DNA from 4 places in the Weizmannia sp. FSL W8-1119 genome. Region 4 is predicted to be linked to each of the others. Evidence: riboswitches for the same ligand, from Rfam matches in the RefSeq annotation. Region 4 holds a riboswitch; each other region holds the start of a gene.
What was found. Region 4 has a riboswitch for cyclic di-AMP ahead of NSQ19_RS01625 (APC family permease). Riboswitches for the same ligand answer to the same signal wherever they lie in the genome.

Region 1 (2,199 bases), 2.2 Mb from region 4:
ATCATTGTGCTGACGGCAAAAGACAGGGAGGAAGATAAAATCGTCGCGCTCGACAGCGGCGCCGATGATTATGTAACCAAGCCGTTCGGGATGGGAGAGCTCGTCGCTCGAATACGTGTTGCGCTGCGGCACGTAGCCAAATCGTCGAATGAGCCCATCCTCCAGATCGGCGAGCTGACCATCGACCTGGCACAGCGAAGCGTGGAGTTGAAGGGAGAACGGATCAAGTTGACCCCAACAGAATACGATCTGTTGAAAATTCTCGCCTCCAACGCCGGGAAAGTAGTCACGAAGCGTCAGCTGCTCCAACAAGTATGGGGCAGCCACCACAATGAGACCGACAGCCATTATTTGCGGGTGTACATCGGACATCTACGCAAAAAACTCGAGGAAGACTCGACTCGGCCCAAGTTCATTCTGACGGAGCCGGGGATCGGCTATCGCTTCCTGTCCAGGGAGTAACAGAGTCGCTTACCTCGGCTACGTCCATCCTCCGTTCAAAAACGTAAGAACGGGACCTTCGTGTAGAAATATTGCCGTCTCCGTAAGTTTTTGTCCGATGCATCCGTTTTCGCGCACGAGAAAAGGCTAAAAATCAAAAATAGGCGTTGGATTCGGCTTTTACATTGTCTTGCAAAAAGCGTATGATCTCTATCAACAACTTCAAATTCATTTGAATCGCTGAATTCCCTAAGGGGAAACGGGGGAACCAACAGAAGCCATTAAATGGTTTCACGGGGTGAATTCCTTGTCTGCTTGGCACTTGGAAAGGGTACTCTCAAGCCCTAACCCGACAGCTAACCTCGTAAGCGCATTGAGAGAGAACCGTATCCGAGCTGCGTTTGTCTGATGGACTGACAACAGACTGCCCGAGAGCTTCGTTTCTCTGCTCTTCGGGCTTTTTGTCATACCCAAAAAACATTTAGGGAGAGTGGCAAGCATGTTACACGTGCAAGAAGCGGATCCACTGCCGGGTCTTGAATCGCCCGGTTTTCGGTATGAGGAGAGAATCCGTTCCATCGAAGTATTTCGCTTCGATCAAGAGTTGACCCGGCGTTTATTTTTCGAAAACGAAAAAGGTAGCGTGTGCGGATATCTGAAACTATCCGGCAACGGGTTTAGCGGTTGGGGAGAATACCGATTGCCTAATACGAAAAAACCGTTCGACCTCGTCGGATGGGCATCCGTATATATGAATCTGAAAGGTCTTAACATTGCCCAAGCCTTTCAATTGCTACAGGGTAAAGAAGAGAATTGGGGAAGGATTCGAAAAGAGTTGGCCGAATCGGCGTTGATGGACTTGTCATCCACTCTCGAGACCCCTTTTCTTTTGCCACATCACGGTGATTTTCCGATAAAACAACAATATATCATGGAACATGCCGAATCTTACGTCTCATTCTGATCTCGTAACGGAAAGGAGAAATGCATGGTGCAGGAGCTTGTAAATCAACTGAAAGAGGCCTACTTGCAATGATCGGTGAACATCCGCAGGAGGTGGAAGTAAGAGTCATTAAAAACCATATCGTGATCATTGCCAAAGGAACTCCAACAATTGAGCATTCCATCTCTGTCCATACCATACGCGGCAGAAGCATTCATCAGACGATAGTCGAAATGGATCGCGACCGATTGCAAGCGCTGTCGAAACCTAAAGTGGCTGCAATTGTCGGTTGCCGCGTCACTTCCATTCAATCCGACATTTGCATCGGCACCGAGGAAAAAATGGAGCTGATTCATCTGGATTGCGATATCAAGCACAAGTATATGCATGATTAGGTTTGAAGAGACGTTTTATTCCAAGGCCTGTCCGTCAGTTAAGTGGAACAGTATTCGAATTCATAATCGGGAGAGATAATGTTGTCATTATTGGTGATGAAATATGGCGGCAGTTCCGTAGGCGACGCCAAACGGATAAAGCGCGTTGCGCGTCGGATAGCGGACCGAAGGCAGGAAGGCCATCAGTGCGTCGTGGTGGTCTCCGCAATGGGAGATACGACGGACGATTTGATCGAGTTGTCCAAAGAAATCGCGGAGGCAACCCCTTCAGCGCGTGAAATGGACATGCTGCTCAGTACAGGAGAACAAGTTTCGGTTGCCCTGTTGTCGATGGCGCTGCACGCCCTGGGCGAACAAGCGGTCTCTTTAACCGGCTGGCAAGCCGGCATTCGTACAGAAGCCAACCACGGGAAGGCACGG
Region 2 (2,199 bases), 2.2 Mb from region 4:
TGTTTTTCCACCAGCTCATTGATACAGGCACGGACACGGTTATAGACCTGGACGGCCGTTTCCCCCGTATAACCCGCATGTGTCGCGCCCGGATCTTGTAGCCATGCCTCCCAATTCTCCGCATAGTTTACGGAAAAGTCTTCCTGCCGTTCTCCTTCCCAGGCACCGAAGTCCGTTTCGACAAGACGCGGATCTTGGTGTATTTCCAAATTCCGCCCCTTCACGAGAATTTCTGCCGTACGGACAGCACGGGCCAATGTTGATGTGTAAACCGCATCAAACGGAATATCCTTTAAAAATCCTGCCGCCAGTTTCGCCTGCCGCACGCCGGTCTCAGACAAACCGATATCGCTTCTCCCGCAATATCTGTTCCGGTCGGCGTTCCATTCTGTCTGGCCATGGCGCACAAAATAAAAAAGTGTCATAATGTACCTCTTTTCACAAAGTATCGACTGGTTTTATTTTAGCAAATTGAAGCGTGAAATGCTATCTCCCACGGATGACCAGCAAATTGATGCCGGCTATGCAACGCGAATGCGTCCGTCCTCTCGCTATAAAAAAATTTATTTGCTATATTATATTAAAATATTATATAATGGCAAAGGACGCTAAAACATTGGAGAAGGATGAGTTGTTTTTTATCTTTTAAAAACTTCATATCATCGCTCAATTACATGTTTATGTAAACGGGGGAACCAACGGGTGCTTTGGGCACCAGGGGTGAAACCTTTCATTGAAAGGTAGGGAAACTCTTTATTCCCTAATCCGTCAGCTAACCTCGTAAGCGTCTGGAGAGAACTGCGTGTGTTTTTTGGACACGCCTTTTAAGCAAAAATGCTGCGAAGGAATTTCTCTCTTTCGTGGTTTTTTTTCATCCGCAAATTCGGTTTCCGCATGGAAATCCGGAAACCGGTGGTATCTGCAATTTGAGTTTTACAAACAATCCGGTATGCAGCTTGCGTACTGCGCTTTTTGAAAAAATATTGGCATCTGGGAGGGACCTACATGAAAAGAGTGAGTTTAGCCTGGCAGATTTTTATCGGCCTGATTCTCGGTATTGCGATCGGCGGCATTTTTCACGGAAATGACACCGTGGCCCATATTCTCCAGCCGTTTGGCGATTTCTTTTTGCGCTTGATTAAAATGATTGTGATCCCGATTGTCGTTTCAAGCCTGATTGTCGGTGTTGCCGGTGCAGGAGATATGAAGCAGGTTGGAAAGCTCGGCCTGAAAGCATTAATCTATTTTGAAATTGTCACGACCATTGCAATTGTAGTCGGGCTGCTGGCCGGAAACTTGTTCCATCCGGGTACAGGGGTGGATATGGGTTCGCTGGCAAAAACATCGATCAGCAGTTATGTGGAAACAACGAAAGAGACGCAGCACAATGGCATAGTCGATACGATCTTAAATATTGTGCCGACGAACTTGTTTGAATCCCTTTCACAAGGGAACATGCTTCCAATCATTTTCTTCTCTGTCATGTTCGGGATCGGGGTAGCAGCCATCGGGGAAAAAGGAAAACCGGTGCTCCGCTTTTTCCAGGGTGTCAGTGAAGCGATGTTTTATGTCACCAATTTGGTCATGAAAGTGGCCCCGATCGGTGTATTCGGCCTTATTGGCGTAACGGTTGCGCAATTCGGCCTCAAGTCATTGATCCCGCTGAGCAAGCTTGTTTTCACGGTTTACGGCACGATTATTTTCTTTGTGGTTGTCGTGCTTGGCCTGATTGGCTGGCTTTTCCGTGTAAATATTTTCAATCTCTTCAAGATCCTGAAAGACGAATTGATCCTTGCCTATTCCACTGCAAGCTCGGAAGCGGTGCTGCCAAGGATCATGGAAAAAATGGAAAAATTCGGTTGCCCGAAATCGATCACCACACTGGTTATTCCGACCGGGTACTCCTTCAACCTGGACGGCTCGACCTTGTACCAGTCGCTGGCGGCGCTGTTTATCGCGCAAATGTACGGGATTCATATGTCCATCGGTGCGCAAATTTCCCTGGTGCTCGTGCTGATGGTCACGTCAAAAGGCATCGCCGGTGTTCCGGGAGTTTCATTCGTCGTGCTTTTGGCGACGCTGGGAACGGTCGGCATTCCGATTGAAGGCCTGGCATTTATTGCGGGGATTGACCGTATTCTAGATATGGCAAGAACAGTCTGCAATGTCGTTGGGAATACACTGGCAACCATTATTGTG
Region 3 (2,199 bases), 2.2 Mb from region 4:
CAAACACTCGCTTTGCGATAGACATTTCCGTATTCTCTTGCCTGCAGTCAGGAAGATCGGCAGACTCATGGGCAAGTTTCAGGGTATTCTGGTCATCCGCCAAATAGATCGCGATTTCTGTGTCAAGGGTCTGCGAAACTTGTCGGGAAAAATTGTCCAGCATGGAATGGATGTCCGCGATCGCGCTCATCTGCTTGCTAAGCGCGTACAACGCAGCTGTGTGAGCTTCCCTTTGCTTGGAAAAGAGGACCTGCTGCTTCAGCTTGGCCGCTAGGCTGGCCGTTAATGCTGCCACCGCCAAATAGACGCCAAATGAAACCAGATAGCGCAAGTCTGATACGGTAAAGCTCAGTACAGGAGGCACGAAGAAGAAATCAAAGGCTAAGACACCCAGGATCGCCGCGTAGAAAGCAGGACGCAGTCCCCCGAAGACGGCATTGAAAAGAACCGGGAGTAAATAGATAAGAGCAATATTGACCAAGTCAAAAGCAAGACCAAACGGTTTTAATACCATGGTCATGAGAGCGATCAGCAAAGTCGTGCTTACGTACGATCGCAACGAAATCCATACCGCATTCCATTTATGCATAGAAAAACACATCCTTCTCTTTTTTGTGTCTCTCCTCTCTAGGTTACTGTAAAAAAAGAGTAAAATAAACCGGTACTGGGCGTAAAAATTTCGTAAAAATGATTGAAAAACCTCAAAATAATGAATAAAATAAGTCCATGAATTGAATTGTTTTTCATTTACAGTTGCTTAATTGTGACTCAGGAACAAGAGGGAACCAACTACGGATCAGTGCTTGTGTGAGAGCAAGTCAACCGGATCCGTAAGGGATGAATTCCCCCGCTTATACGAAGCTTAAGCAGGGGCAGGGCGACTCTCACCGCCCGAATCCATAAGCAAAACTCGTAAATGCGGAAGCAGCTCTTTTCAAAAGTGTGGCCCTTGTAGAGAGAGGATGATGAAGCTTGTGATCGTAAGTTTCGACCACAGTGCTTATGCCTCTGTGGTGTTTCGTGAACATGATAATCATCGTTTCAATCGCTGAATTCTTCAATTAACACGAAGGAGCGGGGGAACCAATCGAAGCCGGTCTTGTCGGCTTCATGGGGTGAATCGCCGGTAAATCCGGCGTAGGGCGACTCTTACGCCCGAATCCGACAGCTAACCTCGTAAGCGTCTTTAAGAGAGGCAACAATTGTCGTGATTAGACACGGTGTTTTTTCGTGCCTAAGAAGCTGACGAAGAGTTCCTCTTCCGAAAGCTTCTTTTTTGTTGCCTGTACCAGGATGGAGGAGATTGGCTATGGAAGCTCAAGATGAGTTTGTACTCGTCTCTGCGCCCAACAAAACCGGGGAGCAGTTTATTAAAGCGTTGCGAATCAAAGAAATACCTTATGCAGCGATTACCAATAATGAAACAGAGAAGTCGAGATTGACACATTTGGGCGTCAAGCACATCTTAATGGTCGATACTGTAGACCGGGAAACCTGGCTCATTCCAGAGTTACCGGTAGGGAAGGTGTACTTGTTTGAGTCAAGTTTGCCCTTGATTTGCCGATACATTCAGATCTGCCGATCCTGGACAGGCAAGCCGATCTATATCATCACCGGCAGCAACAATGCAAGACTCATCTACAAAGGACTTGGCGCTAGCTATGTCATTTACACCCGCAGCGATGATGTTTCGTTTCTGCTTGATAACGAAAGCTGAATCCATATCAGGCAAACGTACCGGTTACATGCTTGAAGGGAGGGATGATCATTCATGATGGATATCGCAATGATTTTAACACTAGGTGGCGTATATGGATTGTTTTGCTTATTTTTAGCTTGGTGCGGACGAGTTGTAGGTGAATCGGGGGGAGAACGCTCATGATAATAGTTGCTGTTTTTACGGTTTTGATTTTTTTATATCTCGTTTTTGCTTTGGTGAATCCCGAAAAATTTTAATATGATCTGTATATGTTTGAGGAGGGCATGAAATGGCCATTTTGCAACTGGTAGCGGTCATTGTGATTTTAGTTTTTTTGGTCAAACCTTTGGGGGCATACATCTTTCATGTATTTTCCAATGAACCCAACCGGACCGACAAAATATTCGGACCGATTGAAAGGTTGATCTACGGACTGACCGGTTTGAAAAACCGCGCTGAAATGAGCTGGAAACGATACACGCTCAGCTTGATATTGACCA
Region 4 (2,199 bases):
TTGCGATACAACGGTTTCTGTTTCTTTCGGCGCAATGCCGAGCCAGTATGCGAGAAAACTGATGCCCGCTAAAAGCGATGCCAGAATGATACCCATCATGGCAAGCGTGCGGGCTGCGTTTCTCGGTGCCGGGTCGCGGAAGTTCGGGATCGCGTTGGAAATGGCTTCGACCCCTGTCAATGCCGAACAGCCGGATGAGAAAGCTTTTAACAAAAGAAACAGTGAAATGCCGGCGACCGGCGTACCGATATGCGGATGCAGGTTTTGCGGGATTTGCCCCGTTACTGTTTTGAATAAACCGACAACAATGATGACAAACAATGAAAATACGAACAGATAAACCGGGTAAGCGAGCACATTGGCCGATTCCGTCAGCCCGCGCAAATTCAGAATCGTAATGATCAGAACGAGAAAAACCGCAATCTGCACACTGTACGGATGCAAGCTCTGAAACGCGGAAGTAATGGCATCTGTTCCGGCTGAGACGGAAACGGCCACCGTTAAAATGTAGTCCACCAGCAAAGATCCGCCCGCAAGAAGGCCAGGGGTGACGCCGAGATTTTCTTTCGAGACACGGTATGCCCCGCCGCCTTGCGGATAAGAGTAAATGACCTGGCGATAAGATAAAATAAGTGCAGCCAATAAAATTAAAATGCCGACTGTAATTGGAATAGAATACCAAAATGCCAGCGCCCCCACTGTGGCAAGTACAATCAGCACCTGTTCAGGCCCGTACGCAACAGATGAAAGCGCGTCGGATGAAAGAATGGCCAATGCTTTTAACTTGGTCAGCTTCTGCCCTTCAAGTTCATTTGAACGAAGCGGTCTCCCAATTAACAATCGTTTTATCGTGGTGAACATTTGAATGGTCTCCTTTTATCTGCAGTGTTTCAAAAATGCTTCCCCTAAAATAAGAAAAACCACAAAGAGAATTCATCTTCCCTGTGGTCTATTGCCCGATCACAGTTTCACATCCTCTATTATAACGCTGACGGGGTTAGCTGTCGGGTTCGGGCATAAGAGTGGCCCTGCCTTTTAAAAAAAGGCTTCACCCCAGAGCGGCGCGCGGCCGCCAACCTGGTTCCCCCGTTCCGTTTCCGGATTAAGCGGTTCAGTTATGAAACGCAAATTTTACATACGACATCCTATCTTACTCCCGTTGCCATTGTTTGTAAAGACTATTTCGCAATTGCGTTTCGGTATGTCCATCTTTACCCGCCATATCCCCGGGCAAACTGTCTTTATTCACAGTACCTAATTTTCGATCATGCTTCTTTTGTAGAATATCCGAATGTGCCTAAAGCACGCAAAAAGCAAGGTTTTTCGGCAAATCCGGAGTAAAGAGATAAACAGAGTTAGGAAGGTAAAACCTGAGGATGAAAAGATGACCTCTTGGGGCAGGCGGATCAATTGGAAACATAAGACCAAAAGAGGCGCGAACCCGGTGGAATTGTCTAATTAGGAGCTCCATTCGGGCCCGAAATGTCCTTTTGAACCTGTCAAAAGGACAAAACGTGCCGCATCCGGGAATGAAATGTCCTTTTGAACCTGTCAAAAGGACAAAAGGAATTGCATCCGGGCCCAAAATGTCCTTTTGAAGCCGTCAAAAAGACAAAACGAGCTGCATCAGGTAACGAAATGTCCTTTTGAACCTGTCAAAAGGACAAAAGGAGTTGCATCCGGGCCCGAAATGTCCTTTTGAAGCCGTCAAAAAGACAAAACGAGCTGCATCCGGGCCCGAAATGTCCTTTTGAACCTGTCAAAAGGACAAAACATGCCGCATCCGGGAATGAAATGTCCCTTTGAACCTGTCAAAAGGACAAAACACGCCGCATCCGGGAATGAAATGTCCCTTTGAACCTGTCAAAAGGACAAAAGGAGCTCCATTCGGGCCCGAAATGTCCTTTTGAAGCCGTCAAAAAGACAAAACGAGCGGCATCAGGTAACGAAATGTCCTTTTGATCCTGTCAAAAGGACAAAACATGCCGCATCCGGGAATGAAATGTCCCTTTGAACCTGTCAAAAGGACAAAAGGAGTTGCATTCGGGCCCGAAATGTCCTTTTGAAGCCGTCAAAAAGACAAAACGAGCTGCATCCGGGCCCGAAATGTCCTTTTGAACCTGTCAAAAGGACAAAACATGCCGCATCCGGGAATGAAATGTCCCTTTGAACCTGTCAAAAGGACAAAACACGCCGCAT

Region 1: linked by a shared signal. The riboswitch ahead of NSQ19_RS12265 (hypothetical protein) and the one ahead of NSQ19_RS01625 (APC family permease) in region 4 are both predicted to bind cyclic di-AMP.
Region 2: linked by a shared signal. The riboswitch ahead of NSQ19_RS12585 (cation:dicarboxylate symporter family transporter) and the one ahead of NSQ19_RS01625 (APC family permease) in region 4 are both predicted to bind cyclic di-AMP.
Region 3: linked by a shared signal. The riboswitch ahead of NSQ19_RS12250 (hypothetical protein) and the one ahead of NSQ19_RS01625 (APC family permease) in region 4 are both predicted to bind cyclic di-AMP.

What each region holds. Positions count from the first base shown of each region.
Region 1 covers NZ_JBBOZL010000001.1:2,481,424-2,483,622, forward strand. Annotated here, with positions in the region: gene NSQ19_RS12260 (response regulator) at 1-462, shown strand, start outside; cyclic di-AMP (ydaO/yuaA leader) riboswitch at 670-828, shown strand; gene NSQ19_RS12265 (hypothetical protein) at 941-1,405, shown strand; gene NSQ19_RS12270 (Na-translocating system protein MpsC family protein) at 1,474-1,779, shown strand; gene NSQ19_RS12275 (aspartate kinase) at 1,861-2,199, shown strand, end outside.
Region 2 covers NZ_JBBOZL010000001.1:2,543,511-2,545,709, reverse strand. Annotated here, with positions in the region: gene NSQ19_RS12590 (histidine phosphatase family protein) at 1-425, opposite strand, end outside; cyclic di-AMP (ydaO/yuaA leader) riboswitch at 654-801, shown strand; gene NSQ19_RS12585 (cation:dicarboxylate symporter family transporter) at 1,006-2,199, shown strand, end outside.
Region 3 covers NZ_JBBOZL010000001.1:2,478,019-2,480,217, reverse strand. Annotated here, with positions in the region: gene NSQ19_RS12255 (ATP-binding protein) at 1-589, opposite strand, end outside; cyclic di-AMP (ydaO/yuaA leader) riboswitch at 1,037-1,198, shown strand; gene NSQ19_RS12250 (hypothetical protein) at 1,310-1,717, shown strand; gene NSQ19_RS15785 (potassium-transporting ATPase subunit F) at 1,879-1,956, shown strand; gene kdpA (potassium-transporting ATPase subunit KdpA) at 1,989-2,199, shown strand, end outside.
Region 4 covers NZ_JBBOZL010000001.1:324,524-326,722, reverse strand. Annotated here, with positions in the region: gene NSQ19_RS01625 (APC family permease) at 1-861, opposite strand, end outside; cyclic di-AMP (ydaO/yuaA leader) riboswitch at 971-1,119, opposite strand.